DNA from 3 places in the Arthrobacter sp. JUb115 genome. Region 3 is predicted to be linked to each of the others. Evidence: predicted binding sites of a transcription regulator. Region 3 holds the regulator's gene; each other region holds the start of a gene.

Region 1 (5,302 bases), on a different contig from region 3:
CGCAATAGCCGTCGGGGCAGCCGGGGATGACTGAAAAATGTTTTCACGGAACTGTCGTAGAGGTCCCGTTTTTGGCACAGCGGTGCGCATCGGGCATTTTGGCAGTTGCCTGGAGGCGCCATTGACTGAAAAATATTGTCAGGAGCGTTTGCCCAGAGCTTTTCGGTGCTATAGCCGTCGGGGTTTCCAGTGGCGGCTGAATAAGGATTCGCTGACTCGTCGAAGCAGACGTCTTGGCCGCACTGCTCCGAGCAACTGGCTCCATCGCCGTTGCGTGAATGGTGTTATTGGTGGTGTGGAGGTGCTGGTGACTGAAAAATTCTGTCACCCAAAAACCGGTCAATCGGGATAGCGTCCTCAGCCTGTTTCCTTCTGGCCGTCATCTGGCGGCGATTCAGGACCGGGATCCTCGTCTGGAATGTCGACGCGAGGCTTGAGCCCAAGTACCCTGCGTACTTCTGCCGTGAGTCGAATATGCGGCAAAGGAATGACCTTAGGGCGCTCTGGGCAATGATCATTTACATGATCGAATTGGTCCACACGCTTGACGCTTTCCGGAATAACGAGTGCGCTCAGCCCGTGTGGAGTCACCCACATCTTGGATCCGTCAGGACGCGGAACGACTTTCCAACCCAATGCATGCTTGAACATTTGATGCTGCTTGCACAGCAGATGCGTATTGTCCCTGGTCGTATGCCCTCCGTGAGCCCAGCCATTTATATGGTCAATCTCGGAGCGGTCAGCTGGACGGCGACAGCCGGGGAAGCAGCAATGCTCATCGCGGTGCCGTAACAGATCCTTGAGACTCTGCGAGGGCCGGTAGCGCCTGCGCTCGACATCCATCGCGGCGCCAGTCCATGGATCGGTCAGCACGCGCTGGAACGAAGGCGCATCCTTTGCCAACGCCAATGCGACCCCCCAGTGGGATGGGGCCGTAGCCTTCCAGGTCAGCCACGGTCCTTGTGGGATCCGCCAGCATTTCCACCGCGGGAATCGTGATGGATACCCGTGGCTTGAGGGGCGTGCCTTCCCGGTCCGGCCAGCCGTTGAGGATGATGTCTGCAAAGGCGTCCGCTTCTATTTGCTCCCGGGTACGGGGATCCTGCGGATCGTTATGCTGATCAGCTAGCCACTTCACGGAGTTCTTGATGGAATGAATCACTGCGGCACTGTTGTAGTACTTGAGGGTGGACATGCCATTTTCGTTATCCCACAGCGTGAGCTTGCGATTCTTTTCAGACTTCTTGTGCCTTTGCTCGGCGGCCTCCGGGCACATCCTGTCATGGAACCGGCGTGCGCGTTGGTATATCGCGTCATCAGACGCAGTCTTCGCCATGGGCAACAGCACGCGTTGCATCTGCACGATTTGCTCGGGGAGCAAATCCTGCGAATACTTCACAATGTCATGCGCTGCCTTGGGCGTGATCTCTCCCGCAGCCAGAGCCGTGAGGGTTTCCTTGCAGGCGTAGCGAAGACCCTTGGCATAGAACATCCGCTTGCCTACCATGCGAGGGGTCTCACGCAGCGCGACAGCCGCTTCTGCGATGAAGTTGGAGTTGATGACCTGGTCACTGCCGCGGTCAACGCCATAGTATTGAGCACTTTTCCGAGCCTCGCGTTCCTCCTCCTCGGTAGTGGTCCCCGCGGTGGCGATCATATCGGCAAATGATTCACTGACTTGTTCTACTGAATCGGCCAGCAGCACAGATGTCATTGCATCGAGGGTGCTCTGAATGCGTTGGATCTTCTTCAGCCGTTCGAGGGCGTCGTCGGGGCCATTGAGCGGGCCCGCGTCGTAGAGCTCATCTGCCAATTGCTTCAGCGGACCATGGAACAGGTGATGTTCGAGATGGTCGCTGAATAACGAATCCTTGTGGGATTCTGTGCGAGTGCCAGCTGGGGGCAACGGTAGACGATGTTCATCATCGTCGTCATGGATGAAATCGGGTATAGCCATAGTTAATTATCCTGCCGGCAACAGACAGTTTGGCCCGGAAATCCGCGGAATGTGGAAGTATTCTCGAATATTTATTCGATTGTTATCCGGCGTCGAATGTTGCCACTGCGAACCACCGAATCCGGGGGTGCGTGGATTCGACTAGCGGGCAGCCGGGGATAGAATGAAACCATGAAGCATCATGGTGAATACAAGGTAGTCGGTGGCAAATTAGTCGTTGTAGATCTGGATACTTCCGATGGCGTGATCACCGAAGTGTCATTGAATGGCGACTTCTTCCTGGAACCAGATGATGCACTCGATGACTTGAATGATGCGCTACGCGGTTTGCCAGCGGACGCCAGCCACAGCACCATACGCAATGCGGTAACCGACAATCTGCGTGAAGGCGCAGTGATGTTCGGTTTTGACGAAGACGCCATCGCGCGCGTCGTCCGCCGCGCGCTGGGACACGCCACCAAGTGGGAAGACCACGAGTGGGAAGTCCTGGGCCCGGAGATCATTCCAATCACCGAGCAAGTGGCGCTGGATGAGGTGCTGACCCGGCAAATCGCCAAGGGGACCCGCAAGCCGACCATCCGTTTCTGGGACTGGAGCGAAGGTGCCGTCGTGATCGGATCCTTCCAGTCGCTGAAGAACGAAGTGGACATGGAGCAAGCCGAAAAGCACGGCATCCAGGTGGTTCGCCGCATTTCCGGAGGCGGCGCGATGTTCATGGAAGCTGGCAACTGCATTACCTACTCGCTCTACGCTCCTGAATCCCTGGTGGACGGCATGAGCTTTGCCGATTCCTACCCGTACCTGGACGCCTGGGTGATGGAAGCGCTGGAAAGCATCGGCCTGGAAGCGTACTACAAGCCGCTGAACGACATCGCGACCCCTGCCGGCAAGATCGGCGGCGCAGCGCAAAAGCGCCTGGCCAACGGTGCGATGCTGCACCACGTCACGATGAGCTACGACATCGACGCGGAGAAGATGACCCAGGTGCTGCGCATTGGCCGGGAGAAGATCTCCGACAAGGGCATCACCTCAGCGGTCAAGCGTGTGGATCCGCTGAAGTCGCAGACAAAGCTGGATCGCATGGAGATCATCAACGTCATGATGGACACCTTCGCCAAGCGCACCGGGGCCAAGCCGGCGCAGCTGGATGCCGAATCCCGTCTGGCGGCGAAGGAATTGGCCGAGGCCAAATTCGCTACCGCGCAGTGGTCCGCGCGGGTTCCGTAGCGAGCCAAGATCCAAGGGCCTGTTCTCGATCAAGTTCGAGGCCAGGCCCTTGTTTTGCTTGAGGCCATGGTTGCTGTGGCCCTGCCATCTCCGCTGGGCCGGCCGGGTTCGGCCGCAGGGCAGACCCGCACTGGAACCAGTTGCGCCACCGGCAACGGCCTGCGGCTCTTGGCCGGCCCGCTGCGTGGATGAGCAGCGGGCCGGCTTCGGAGGGCCAGCGCCTAGCGGCTGGTGCGGCTGTAGGCCTGGGCCTTCAGCGAGCGTTCCAGTTCTGCGCGTTCCTCAAGCAGGATGCGCTTGAGGGCGGCCGGTGCGCTCTCATGGCGTTCCAGCCAGCTGGTCGCGGTAGCCAGTGCATGGTTCTGCTCGATGGCGCCCTGGAGATCCTGGTGCCCTGGATACAGCCCCTCGATCACGCGCGTGGCGAATTCCATGCCCATGGTCTCGAAGACCGGCAGGATCGCGGCCCAGTAGCGTTCCTCGAACGGTGCCAGCAGGGCGGAGGAACCCATGGTGAAGCCCAGCGCGGTGGCCGAGAGGGCATCGTTGGACAGCTCTCCGTGCTCATCGCGCGCCATCAGCACGGTGTCGAAAGCGGTGTCCTTGGCCTGCGGATCCGGGCGCGCCGCCAGCGCGGTGCGAACCGAATTCTGCGCCACGCTGGTGGGGTTGGCCTTGGCCGCTTCGTGCATGGATGCCTCGGCGGCCTCGTCGAGCCGGCCGGAAGCGGCCAGCGCGATGTAGGAACCCCACAGCAGCTGCTCATCGACGGTGACCTGGTAGGCATTGGGCTGCTCGCCCAGGAAGGCGTCGAGCACCTCCGGAGCCACGCCGGCACGGGCCAGGCGAACCAGGGTGCGCGCGGTGGTGGTCTGCTGGTCTCCGCCGGCCTCGAACCGGGTGAGCCACCCGGTGAGGGTTGCGGCGGCCTTCTGGCGCAGCTCCGCGCGCAGCTCGGGGGCAACGTACTTGGAAATCGAGGTGGCCAACTGGTCGGTAAGCACCCCGAAGACGCCCGCGTCGGTGACGGCGTGCGCGTGATCGAGGATCGCCTGCACGTAGCTTTGCGCATCCAAGGTAGCCGATCGCACCGCATCCCACAGCGACGCCCAGCAGGTGGCGCGGGGCAGCGAGTCGCCCAGGCCCGAGAGGTGGCCGAGCAAGGTGGCACGCGAAACCGGGTCGAATTCGATCAGCGCATAGGTCTCATCGCCGTCGTTGGGCAGCAGCAGATCCGGGATCCGGCGTCCGACCAGGAAGTCCAGGGCCGCCGATTCGCCGGAGAGCTCCACGTCCACCGAGTCGGTGCGCACCAGCTGGTTCCCGTCCAGCTGGTAGGCGCCGACCGAAAGCACATGCGGGCGGGCGATCTTCTGCCCGGTGACCGGATCGGTGCCCGACTGGATCAGCGATGCCGCGGTGATGGTGCCGCCGGCATCGGTGGTGTACTCGACGTGCAGCTTCGGTACGCCGCTGGTCTTCAGCCAGGCATCCGCCCACTGGCGCATATCGCGGCCGCTGGCCGCTTCGAGCGCTTCGAGGAAGTCATCCAACGAGGTATTGCCGTAGGCGTGCTTGCGGAAGTAGGCGCGGGCGGCGTCGCGGAAGGCCTCGGCGCCGACAAAGGCGGCCAGCTGCTTGAGCACGCTGGCGCCCTTGGCATAGGTGATGCCATCGAAATTCTGGTCCGCGGCCAGCAGGTCCGGGATGTCGGCCACGATGGGGTGGGTGGTGGGCATCTGGTCGGCCACGTAGGCCCAGGCCTTGCGGCGCGCCGCGAAGGTGGTCCACGCGGTGGTGAAATCGCTGGCTTCGTCGTTGGCCAGGGTGCCGATGTAGTCGGCGAAGGATTCCTTGAGCCACAGGTCATCCCACCACTTCATGGTGACCAGGTCGCCGAACCACATGTGCGCCATTTCGTGCATCAGGGTGTTGCCGCGCTGCTCGTACTGGCCTTCGGTGGCATGCGAGGTGAAGACGTAGCGTTCGGTGAAGGTAACCAGGCCCGGGTTTTCCATGGCGCCGAGGTTGTACTCCGGCACGAACGCCGAGTCGTACTTGCCCCACGGGTAGGGGTAGTCGAACAGCTGGTGGTAGTAGTCCAGGCCCTGGCTGGTC
Region 2 (5,302 bases), on a different contig from region 3:
CCGCATGTGCCTGGCCAGCCCGGGATCTTCGAAGCAACGCACCTCGAACTGCTCGCGCAGGCAATCCAGCAACGCCTGGGCTACCTGCGGCACCGGGGCAAAGCGTTGCACATGGGAGGTCAGCGAATAGCTCTCCGCTGGAGGCTGCTCATCCCAGCGCTGGCCATAGGGGATCAGCGCACCGTGCTCGTCGAAGTAATCCGCCACTTCGATATCTGGGCGCTGGTAGCCGTGAAGCATGTTCGGGTTCTCCGTTTCTGCCGCATGCAGGTATTGCGGGAATTCAGTGCCCGAACTCATCCGAATCGGTGAAGGGGCCAGCACCAGTATCCATGGCATTGATGGCGGCCATTTCCGCCTGGGTGAGCTGGAAGTCGAAAATGTCCAGGTTCTCGCTCTGCCGCCGCTGGTCTGCCGATTTCGGTGCCGCTGCCCGCCCGGACTGGACATGCCAGCGCAAGGTCACCTGCGCGCTGCTCTTCCCATGCGCTTGGGCGATCCGGACCAGGGCAGGATGTGAAAGGAGTCCAGATTTCTTGCGTCCCAGCGGGGAATAGGCTTCGGTCCGAACGCCATGCTCGGTGTTGAAACCTTGCCATTCGACGCTTTGCCGTTCAGGATCAACCTGGATCTGGTTCAGCGCCGGCACGAGCCCCGAATCCAGGACGTTCTGCAGCTGGTAGGGCTTGAAGTTCGAGACTCCCGCAGCCCGGATCTTGCCCTCGTCTACTAGTTTGCCCAGCTCAGTGAAGGCTTCGACATAGGTGTTCTGCTGGGGGTTGGGCCAGTGGATCAAGAGCAGATCCACATACTCAAGACCCAAGCGGTCCAGGGAGTTCTCCAACGCCTGGCGCACGCCTTGGGTCGAATGCCATTGCTTGTTGAATTTGGTGGTTACGAAAATTTCATCGCGATGAAGCCGGCTCTGTGCCAGGGCCTTGCCCACGGCGTCCTCATTCTCGTAGTTCTCCGCTGTATCAATGCGGCGGTAGCCCACGTCGAGGGCGGACAGCACCGCTGCGGCCGCCTCGTATCCACGCATGGGCCACGTGCCCAAACCGATCGAGGGCATGCTCACGCCGCCGGCAAGTTCGAGGGAAGAAATATCAGCAATCATGTCCTTGAACCTACCAAGTTCCACCACTTGCCGGGAGGCGGCGTCGAAGAATCCGCGACACACCGGGAAACAAAACAGGACCACGGCGTCTCTGGGTTTAACGTTATTTCGGCGCATTTTTCGTGCTGCCAACCACTGAACACCATGAAGGTTAGAACCATGCCGAAAATAGGCGTCCTCGCTCTGCAAGGGGATTTCCGCGAACATCTGGCCTCTTTGGAACGGCTCGGGCAGCGCACGCACATGGTGCGCACCGTCGTCGATTTGGAGCAGGTTGACGCGCTGGTGATTCCCGGCGGCGAGTCCTCGGTGATTGACCGGCTGTCCCGCAACTACGGGCTAGCTGGTCCCATCAAGGAGCGCATCGCAGCAGGCATGCCAGCCTACGGCTCCTGCGCCGGAATGATCATGCTGGCCGATCGCATCGAGAACCCTGCAATCTCGCGAGATGGCGCGGTACAGCAAAGCTTCGGCGGCATCGACATGACGGTCAAGCGCAACGCGTTCGGGCGCCAGATCGACTCATTCGAGCACCAGCTGGACTTCAACGGGCAAAATCTCGAAGCGGTGTTCATCCGCGCACCGGAAGCCGTGCAAATTGGCCCGGACGTGCAAGTGATCAGCACCGTTCAAGCGGGGACGGATCACGAACAGGGTAGAATTGTTGCAGTACGCCAGGGAAAATTGTTGGCAACCAGCTTTCACCCGGAAGTCACCGGCAGCACCGCTATCCACCAATTTTTCATCAATCTCACGCGAGGAGACGCTTAAAGCATGTCAGGCCACTCCAAATGGGCAACTACCAAGCACAAGAAGGCCGCGATCGACGCCAAGCGCGCCAAGGCCTTCGCAAAATTCATCAAGGGCATTGAAGTTGCCGCCCGTGCCGGCGGCGCCGACATGGCCGGCAACCCGGCGCTGGAACTTGCTGTCAGCAAGGCCAAGAAGAACTCCGTGCCGATCAACAACATCGACCGCGCCGTCAAGCGCGGCGCTGGCCTGACCGGCGAGGTCGTCGACTACACCGAGATCATCTATGAAGCACGCGGCCCGCAGGGCTCGGCCCTGCTGATCGAGTGCCTGACCGACAACAAGAACCGTGCAGCCTCCGAGGTGCGCGTGGGCATCACCCGCAACGGCGGCACCATCGCCGACCCGGGTTCGGTCGCCTACCTGTTCAACCGCCAGGGCGTTGTCCGCCTGCCCAAGGGCGAGCTGACCGAAGACGACCTGCTGATGGTCGTGCTGGACGCCGGTGCCGACGAGATCATGGACGAGGACGAGAACTTCGCCATCGTCTGCGACCCTTCGGACCTGCGCGCTGTGGCCGCTGCGCTGGATGAAGCGGACATCGCCTACGAGTCCGACGAAATGGAATTCATTCCATCGATGAAGGTCGACCTGGACGTTGAAGGAGCTCGCAAGTTCCTCAAGCTCTACGACGCGCTGGAAGAACTGGATGATGTCCAGGGCATCTACACCAACGCTGATCTGTCCGACGAGGTTCGCGCCGCGCTGGACGAAGAGCAGTAAGGCTTGCCCTTACGTGTTGTTGGCGTCGATCCCGGCCTGACCCGTTGCGGTCTTGCCGTGGTCGACGTCGCTGCAAACAGGCAAGTTTCGCTGGTGGACGTCACCGTCGCCGGCACCCCTCCGGGCACTCCGCTCGATGCCCGGCTCTTGAAGATCGCCAACGCCATCGACGAATGGCTGGATCTGCATCAGCCCGATGTGCTCGCCTTGGAACGCGTGTTCGCATCGGCGAACGTCTCCACCGTCATCGGCACCGCGCAGGTCACCGGCGTTGTCATCACCGCGGCAGCGCGACGCGGAATACCCGTGGCCCTGCACACGCCGACCGAGGTCAAGGCGGCGGTTACCGGTTCGGGACAGGCCACCAAGGCGGCGATCGGCAAGATGGTTGCCAAGATCTGCCGGCTCGATGAACCGCCTAAGCCTGCCGACGCCGCTGATGCGGTGGCCTTGGCGATTACCCACGGCTGGCGCGGTGCGGCCACCGGCTCGAATGCCTCGGCCTCCGCGGCTAATGCCGGTGGTTCGTCGCAGCTGACCGGTGCGCAGCAGGCGTGGATTGCCGCCGAGGCGTCGGCCAAGCGCCGTGCAGTGCGCCGCTAGCCGGCCAGCACGGCAGCGGCCCCGACCCACCGGGGAACGCGGCGGATCGATATTCGTAGGTATCTTCGATAAACTGGGTTCGATCGAACATATATCCCAAGGAGTGGCATGATCAGCTCATTGACCGGCACCGTGCAGGCGGTAGCCCTGAATACCGCGGTAATTGACGTTAACGGCTTCGGGATGCTGGTCAATGCCACCCCCGGGACGCTGTCCACCCTGCAGGCAGGACGCGAGGCAACGGTATTCACCTCCATGGTGGTCCGCGAGGATTCGATGACCCTCTTCGGCTTCGCTACCGCTGAGGAACGCGATGTCTTCGAGGTCCTGGTTTCCGTATCGGGCATCGGGCCACGCACCGGCTTGGCCATCTTGGCGGTGCACTCTCCGGAGGAAGTCCGCATCGCGGCGAACACCAAGGACACCGCCGCTTTCACCAAGGTATCGGGCATTGGCCCCAAGGGCGCGAGCCGCATCGTGCTGGAACTGAACGGCAAGCTGATCCCGACTGGCGCGCCAGTGGCCCCGGTTTCCGGCGGCGGCAACGCGAGCGTCTGGGAACCGCAGGTGATCGACGCGCTGACCGGCCTGGGCTGGAGCGAAAAGGATGCAACCAGCACCCTGAAATCGCTGTCCAAGGCTGATCCAGATGTCGTTGCCACCGGCAACGTCGCAGAAATCTTGCGTGCTGCACTGCGCAGCATGTCCAGCGGAACCCGCGCCTAAGCGGTCTGCGAGAGGATCAACTGATCATGAATGACTCCACCGGGCTCACGAATGCCGGCAGCGAACCCGAGGAACGGGTAATCGAAGCGGCCCTGCGCCCGCGGAACCTCGACGACTTCGTGGGCCAGTCCCGAGTGCGCCAGCAGCTCTCGCTGGTGCTTGAAGCAGCGAAAATCCGCGAACGCACCGCGGACCACGTTCTGCTCTCTGGCCCGCCGGGCCTGGGCAAGACCACCTTGTCGATGATTATCGCCGCCGAGATGAACGCGCCATTGCGCATTTCCTCCGGCCCAGCCATCCAGCATGCCGGTGACTTGGCCGCGATCCTCTCGTCGTTGACCGAAGGCGAGGTGCTGTTCCTCGATGAAATCCACCGCATGTCCCGGCCGGCCGAGGAAATGCTCTACATGGCCATGGAAGACTTCCGCGTAGATATCATCGTCGGAAAGGGCGCCGGCGCCACGGCCATTCCACTGGAGCTTCCGCCCTTCACTCTCGTTGGCGCAACCACGCGCGCCGGACTATTGCCCGGCCCGTTGCGTGACCGCTTCGGCTTCACTGGCCATCTGGAGTTCTACGCGGTCAAGGAGCTTGAACTGGTTTTGCGCCGTTCGGCCATGATGCTTGATCTGAGCGTCACTTCGGCCGCGTTCACCGAGATCGCCGGACGCTCCCGCGGTACGCCCCGTATCGCCAACCGCCTGCTGCGCCGCGTGCGTGACTGGGCGCTGGTGCATAAGCTCGAAGAGATCGATGCCCAAGCGGCCGAGGCCGCCTTGGACATGTACGAGGTCGATGCACGTGGCCTTGATCGCCTCGACCGGGGTGTGCTCGAAGCCTTGTGCACCAAATTCGGCGGGGGACCGGTGGGGCTATCGACCCTGGCCATCGCCGTGGGTGAAGAAACCGAAACCGTCGAAACTGTCGCAGAGCCATACCTGGTGCGTGAAGGGCTGATGGGCCGGACCCCGCGCGGTCGTATTGCCATGCCCGGAGCCTGGGCGCATTTGGGCTTGGCGATGCCAAAGGATGCCATCTTCGCCAGTGCGCAAAGCTATGAAAACGATGAGGATTAGGCAAGCATTACTTCACTGCCCGCGTAAATGGTCTGCCGGTTCACCGTGACGCATTAGACTAAAGACGCCCGACCTATGCCCGTTTCGGGGCGAGGTGGGGCGTCTTTGCTGTATTTCGCCAGAAATAGCCGCAACAGCATCCCAGAACTTCAGATCAAATCGCAACAATTCGTTAGCAGGTAAATACGTGAATCCCCTCGTAATCGCTCAGGCCGCTGGTGGCGGCTTCAACCCTTCGCTGATCCTG
Region 3 (5,302 bases):
GTGGCGGGGTCATCGCTGGCTGGGTTACGTCGAATTCCCACTTCTGAACAGCGTAGGAGTGCACGAAGTAGAAACGTTCACCCTCGATGCCGGCGAACAGCTTGGATCCTTCCGGCGGGCGTACCGTGTTCCAGCCCATGTGCGGGATGACATCCGACTGCAGGCGTTCAACCTTGCCCGGCCATTCGCCAATGCCTTCGGTTTTCACACCGTGTTCCACGCCTTCTTCAAAGAAGACCTGGTGTCCCACGCAGATACCCAAAACCGGCAGGCCCCCGGCAATGCGGCGACCGATCCAGCGCAGGGAACCGGTTTTGGCCAGCTGCTCCATGACCGAGGCGTAGGCGCCAACACCGGGGACTACCAGGCCGTCGGCGGCCACGATCTTCTTCGGATCTGCGGTCAGTTCCACTTCGGCACCGGCGGCTTCCAAAGCGCGCACAGCGGAGCGGACGTTGCCGGACCCATAATCCAGGACAACTACTGTTTTCTTTTCCACTTACAGTGCACCCTTCGTGGATGGGATCTTGTCGCCCATGCGCTCATCGCGCTCTACCGCTTCGCGCAATGCGCGCGCGAAGGACTTGAACTGCGCTTCAACGATGTGGTGCGGGTCGCGACCCGAGAGCACCTCGATGTGAGCACAGATCTGTGCGTGGAAAGTGATGGCTTCGAAGACGTGACGGGTCATCGAACCGGTGAAGTGACCACCGATCAGGTGGTATTCCTGGCCCGCAGGCTCGCCGGAGTGCACGAGGTATGGCCGGCCCGACACATCGACTACCGAACGGGACAGGGCTTCGTCCAGTGGAGCGTAGGAGGTGCCGAAGCGGCGGATGCCGGCCTTGTTGCCCAGTGCCACGCGCAGTACTTCGCCAATGGTGATCGCGGTGTCCTCGACGGTGTGGTGAACGTCGATGTGGGTATCGCCGGTTGCACGCACGGTGAGATCGATGAGCGAATGCTTGGATAGCGCAGTCAGCATGTGGTCGTAGAACGGCACCGAGGTGCTGATCTCAGAGACACCGGTGCCATCGAGGTCCAGTTCAACGAATACGGACGATTCGCTGGTCACGCGTTCCATGCGGGCGCGACGTGCGCCAATCAATTCGGCAGACATGTCTTCCTTCGCTTGTCTTTGATTACTTCTGCGAGCCGAGCAGTTCGGCAAGTCGTTCCAAGAAGGCTGTGGTTTCCGATTCGGTTCCTGCCGTAACACGCAAGGTTCCCGGGATTCCATTGTCGCGGATGATGATGCCGGCTTCCAACAGGCCTTCCCAAATCTTGTGGGGGTCTTCGACGCCACCGAAGAAGACGAAGTTGGAGTCGGAGACCGATGGCTTGAGGCCAAGTTCCTTCAGGCGCGCGACGATGCGGTCCCGCTGGGACTTGATGTCCTCGACCTGGGCCAACAGCAACTCGATGTTCTTCAAGGCCGCGATGGCGGTTGCCTGGGTCACTGCCGACAGGTGGTACGGCAGTCGCACCAAGCGGATGGCATCGGTGACTTCTGGCGCAGCGGCCAGGTAGCCTACGCGCGCACCGGCCAGGCCGAAAGCCTTGGACATGGTGCGCGAGACAATCAGCCGCTGGCGGCCTTCGAGCAGGCTCAGCGCCGAGGTGGTGCTGGCCAAGGAGAACTCGGCGTACGCCTCATCCACGATCACCATGCCGTTATGCTCGCTCATGGCTTCATATACCGCGGTGATGACGTCCAGGCCAAGGGCCGTGCCGGTGGGGTTATTCGGAGAGCAGAGGAAAACGATGTTCGGCTTGTGCTCGCGAACCTGTGCGGCTGCGGAATCGGCGGACAACGTGAAATCTGCGGCGCGTTCACCGGCGATATATTTCGTGTCAGTACCACTGGCAAGCAGCGGGTACATGGAGTAGGTTGGGCCGAAGCTCATCACGGCACGGCCGGGGCCGCCAAAGGCTTGCAGGATTTGCTGCAGGATTTCATTGGAACCGTTAGCGGCCCAGATATTGTCCTTGGTGAGCGAGTGGCCGAGGTAATCGGCTAGGAGTTCGCGAAGCTCGGTGAACTCGCGGTCCGGATACCGGTTCAACATTGCCGCCGCCTTGGCCACCTCTTGTGCAATGGCATCGACGACTGTCGGTGGCAACGGATGGGTGTTCTCGTTGACGTTCAGCTGGATGGGCACGTCAATTTGTGGTGCGCCATAAGGGGATAGCCCGCGGAGATTCTCACGCAAGGGCAGCTGACTCAAAAGTTCACTGCGGTCATTCACGCATCAAGTCTACGTGCGCAGCGCGCCTGCCGGTGAATCCGCTACGGCCACAGGTAACAAACTCGAAGCAGGCTGGGGAAGCTAGCCGGCAAGGACCGGAATCGACAAGGTTTCGCCAACCTGGATTTCGCTGCCGGTCAGGGCATTGAGTTCGGCGATGTGGCCCACTGCCGAGGTCACGTCGTAACCGGTGGCGTAATCCCGGGCCAGGCTCCACAGCGTATCCCCTGGAATAACGGTGACATCAACGGTTCCGACTCCAACAGGAGTATCGGCTGCGGCATGCGCGTCAGAGGCAAACATGGAGATGAAGAAAGCTGCGGCGATGGTGAGTGCGAAAATGGGCATACCCACAAGCACGGCCCATCCGCGACGGTTGATGCGGATCTTCAGTGGTGCCTGGGTCTGATTTGAGTCAAGTGCGACGGTTGCCATGACTTTGTCTCCTCAAGAAATTCAAGTGATGCGAATTTGTATTCGAAAGCGTAGATTCGAAAACTTGTTCGAACCTCGTATATCTGTTCTAACAGAGGTTTGCGGAACTTGTCCAGAAGTTTTCGAACAAATCTTTGAAAGAAGCTCGCTTATCTACTAAGATTTCGAAGTAGACGAGCAATGAAAACATCTCACCATCTAGCGCCGACAGTTTGGACTTACGAACTTTCGAATGATTGCTAGGGAAGGCAAAATCTCATGTCAGCTTCACAACGCACTCCCCGATCGAATGCACGTTCGCTGACGATTCGCCAAAAGAAGATCCTGGAGACGATCCAGCGGTCAATCGGCAAGAACGGTTATCCACCATCGATGCGTGAGATTGGTGACGCAGTAGGGCTCAAGAGCCTTTCGAGCGTCACCCACCAGCTGAGCCAGCTGGAAAAGCTCGGCTATATCCGTCGAGATCCACGCCGTCCGCGCGCAATGGAAATCCTGCTGCCTCTGCAGCTGGCCGAAGACGCCGAGAAGGCCGAAGTTTCGAAGGAGGTCGAGCCAGATGCCAGCGAAGACGCCAAGATCATTGAATTGAGCACTTCCGCTGACACCACCATGGTTCCCCTGGTTGGCCGTATCGCTGCCGGCGGTCCGATCCTTGCCGAACAGTCCGTCGAAGATGTTTTCTCGTTGCCTCGTCAGCTCGTAGGCCACGGCGAACTGTTCATGCTCAAGGTTTCCGGCGATTCAATGGTTGACGCTGCGATTTGCGATGGCGACTGGGTAGTTGTCCGCCGCCAGCAGACGGCGGACAACGGCGACATCGTAGCTGCCCTGCTCGATGAAGAAGCCACGGTAAAGACTTTCCGGCAGCGTGACGGGCATACCTGGCTGCTTCCGCAGAACTCGCGCTACGAACCAATTTTGGGTGATGCCGCAACGATCATGGGACGCGTCGTCTCGGTGATGCGCTCGCTCTAGAATACGTACGGTCATTGCGCTGGTGCTTGGCACCAGCGCAATTCTCGTTTAACCCGCTATTGGCCGGCGTTCAACTCGAATTGAGCGGCCGCCGAGAAGATCATCCAGCGTTGGATTGCCGCCGAAAGCCGGCGTGGTTCCTGGTCAGCCAGATGGCGCGCCGTTGCCATGACCAGCCTCCTGGCCTGCTCCCGGCTCCGGGCTTCTATGCGGACATCATTACCGGCGAGGGCCAGATATCGGCAGAGTATCCCCGCGAACAGGTTGCCGTCTCCCCCGCTGTTGAACGAGAGGACCCCGGCAGCAGTTGACAGCGATTTCGTGGTGGCATCGATCAGTACTTTAGCGTGAGCCAGATCAGCAGGCTCGCCAAGCTCAAGCAATGCCCCGAGCACCAGGCCCTGGTTATAGGTGTAGACCGCTGGTTCCACGGCGTGTCCCTGCGTGGTCAACCGAAGTCCGTCCAGATACAGTCCTCGCTCCACGCTGAACAGATTCTTTTCCAGCCACTGGAGAAGCTCTCGCGCGGTCTCTTTCTCCCCGGTACGGGCAAAGAACAGTGCCGCCGGCGCGTTGGCTGGCGTGTTCTTGAAATCCCGCTTTCTGGACCAGTACAGGCCGCCGTCCAGCACCCCATCCATGCCGGCATGGAGCTGCCGTCCCAGCGTCCGAACTGCCGCCTCGGCAGGACGGCTCCTGTGTCCCGTCACCAGCTGCGTGAACTCTGACAGGCGGCCGCTGGCCAGGGCAAGCCAAGCCATGTCGTCGAAGAAGTAGTTGGGCAAGATCCCGAAGTTTCGAATTCGAATGCCGCGCAATAGGCCGTTGGCCCGGGCAAGCGCTTCGCGCGCCCGGTGTTCGTTGCCTTCGTCCCAGTACGATCGGCCCTCATCGATGATGGCATCCAGATAGTGCGCCTGCCACCAATAGTTCCACTCCGCAAGCGGGTGCGCGAAACCATTGAGATTGCTGAGCATGCTTCCGTCGCGCAACCGATGCGCTTTGCTGTAGCTCTGTCCAATCCACGTTCCGGGCAACCCCATGAGGCGATGCCCGAACCGCTGGTGGGTGTCGATCGCGGCTTGGTGCGCCAATTCCTGCATGGACTCCATGGTGCCTTCCGATTCGAGCTTCATCAGTTCTTGTCACAGACCTTAGTGCATCTGGAAGCATCATGCTGGTACCGGTTAAAGAACTTGAGCTGTCCCGAAGGACAGCTCAAGTTCATACTCTGGCCGCGGCTATTTCCCGCCCGGGTTCAATCGCTTGAGAACACCAGTGATGACCTTCTTATCGACAGTCGGCCACATCGGCGGCAGGGTAGCTTTCAAGAAGCTGCCGTACCGCGCCGTGGCCATGCGCGAATCAAGGATCGCCACAACGCCCTTATCCCCGACCGAACGAATCAAGCGCCCAGCACCCTGGGCCAGGCGAATCGCCGCATGGGTGGCGGCAACCTGCATGAAGCCATTTCCGCCATGCTTGGCCACGTCCTCGGAACGGGCCTTGGAGATAGGATCATCCGGGCGCGGGAAAGGAATCTTGTCGATGATGACCAGCCGGCAAGAATCGCCTGGCACGTCTACGCCCTGCCACAAGGTCATGGTTCCAAACAGGCAGGTGTCGCGTTCGCTGCTGAA

Evidence for each region. The regulator LexA, encoded in region 3, represses DNA repair genes until DNA is damaged. The targets are predictions, from matches to a motif close to TCGAACANNTGTTCGA.
Region 1: a site for LexA is predicted at 2,021-2,036, ahead of EDF61_RS04605 (DUF222 domain-containing protein). Genes of this name have one in related genera too.
Region 2: a site for LexA is predicted at 3,337-3,352, ahead of ruvA (Holliday junction branch migration protein RuvA). Genes of this name have one in related genera too.

What each region holds. Positions count from the first base shown of each region.
Region 1 covers NZ_SOBS01000002.1:304,106-309,407, reverse strand. The annotation lists gene EDF61_RS19035 (hypothetical protein) at 358-651, opposite strand; partial or broken gene EDF61_RS19165 (HNH endonuclease) at 670-843, opposite strand; gene EDF61_RS04605 (DUF222 domain-containing protein) at 776-1,957, opposite strand; gene lplAB (lipoate-protein ligase LplAB) at 2,129-3,184, shown strand; gene EDF61_RS19030 (hypothetical protein) at 3,251-3,376, shown strand; gene pepN (aminopeptidase N) at 3,406-5,302, opposite strand, start outside.
Region 2 covers NZ_SOBS01000002.1:138,102-143,403, forward strand. The annotation lists gene EDF61_RS03815 (DUF6226 family protein) at 1-300, opposite strand, end outside; gene EDF61_RS03820 (aldo/keto reductase) at 284-1,117, opposite strand; gene pdxT (pyridoxal 5'-phosphate synthase glutaminase subunit PdxT) at 1,277-1,888, shown strand; gene EDF61_RS03830 (YebC/PmpR family DNA-binding transcriptional regulator) at 1,892-2,650, shown strand; gene ruvC (crossover junction endodeoxyribonuclease RuvC) at 2,654-3,253, shown strand; gene ruvA (Holliday junction branch migration protein RuvA) at 3,362-3,979, shown strand; gene ruvB (Holliday junction branch migration DNA helicase RuvB) at 4,006-5,055, shown strand; gene yajC (preprotein translocase subunit YajC) at 5,243-5,302, shown strand, end outside.
Region 3 covers NZ_SOBS01000001.1:43,951-49,252, forward strand. The annotation lists gene hisH (imidazole glycerol phosphate synthase subunit HisH) at 1-499, opposite strand, end outside; gene hisB (imidazoleglycerol-phosphate dehydratase HisB) at 500-1,120, opposite strand; gene EDF61_RS00220 (histidinol-phosphate transaminase) at 1,143-2,249, opposite strand; gene EDF61_RS00225 (LysM peptidoglycan-binding domain-containing protein) at 2,331-2,684, opposite strand; gene lexA (transcriptional repressor LexA) at 2,943-3,662, shown strand; gene EDF61_RS00235 (glycoside hydrolase family 76 protein) at 3,719-4,798, opposite strand; gene EDF61_RS00240 (ATP-dependent DNA helicase) at 4,904-5,302, opposite strand, start outside.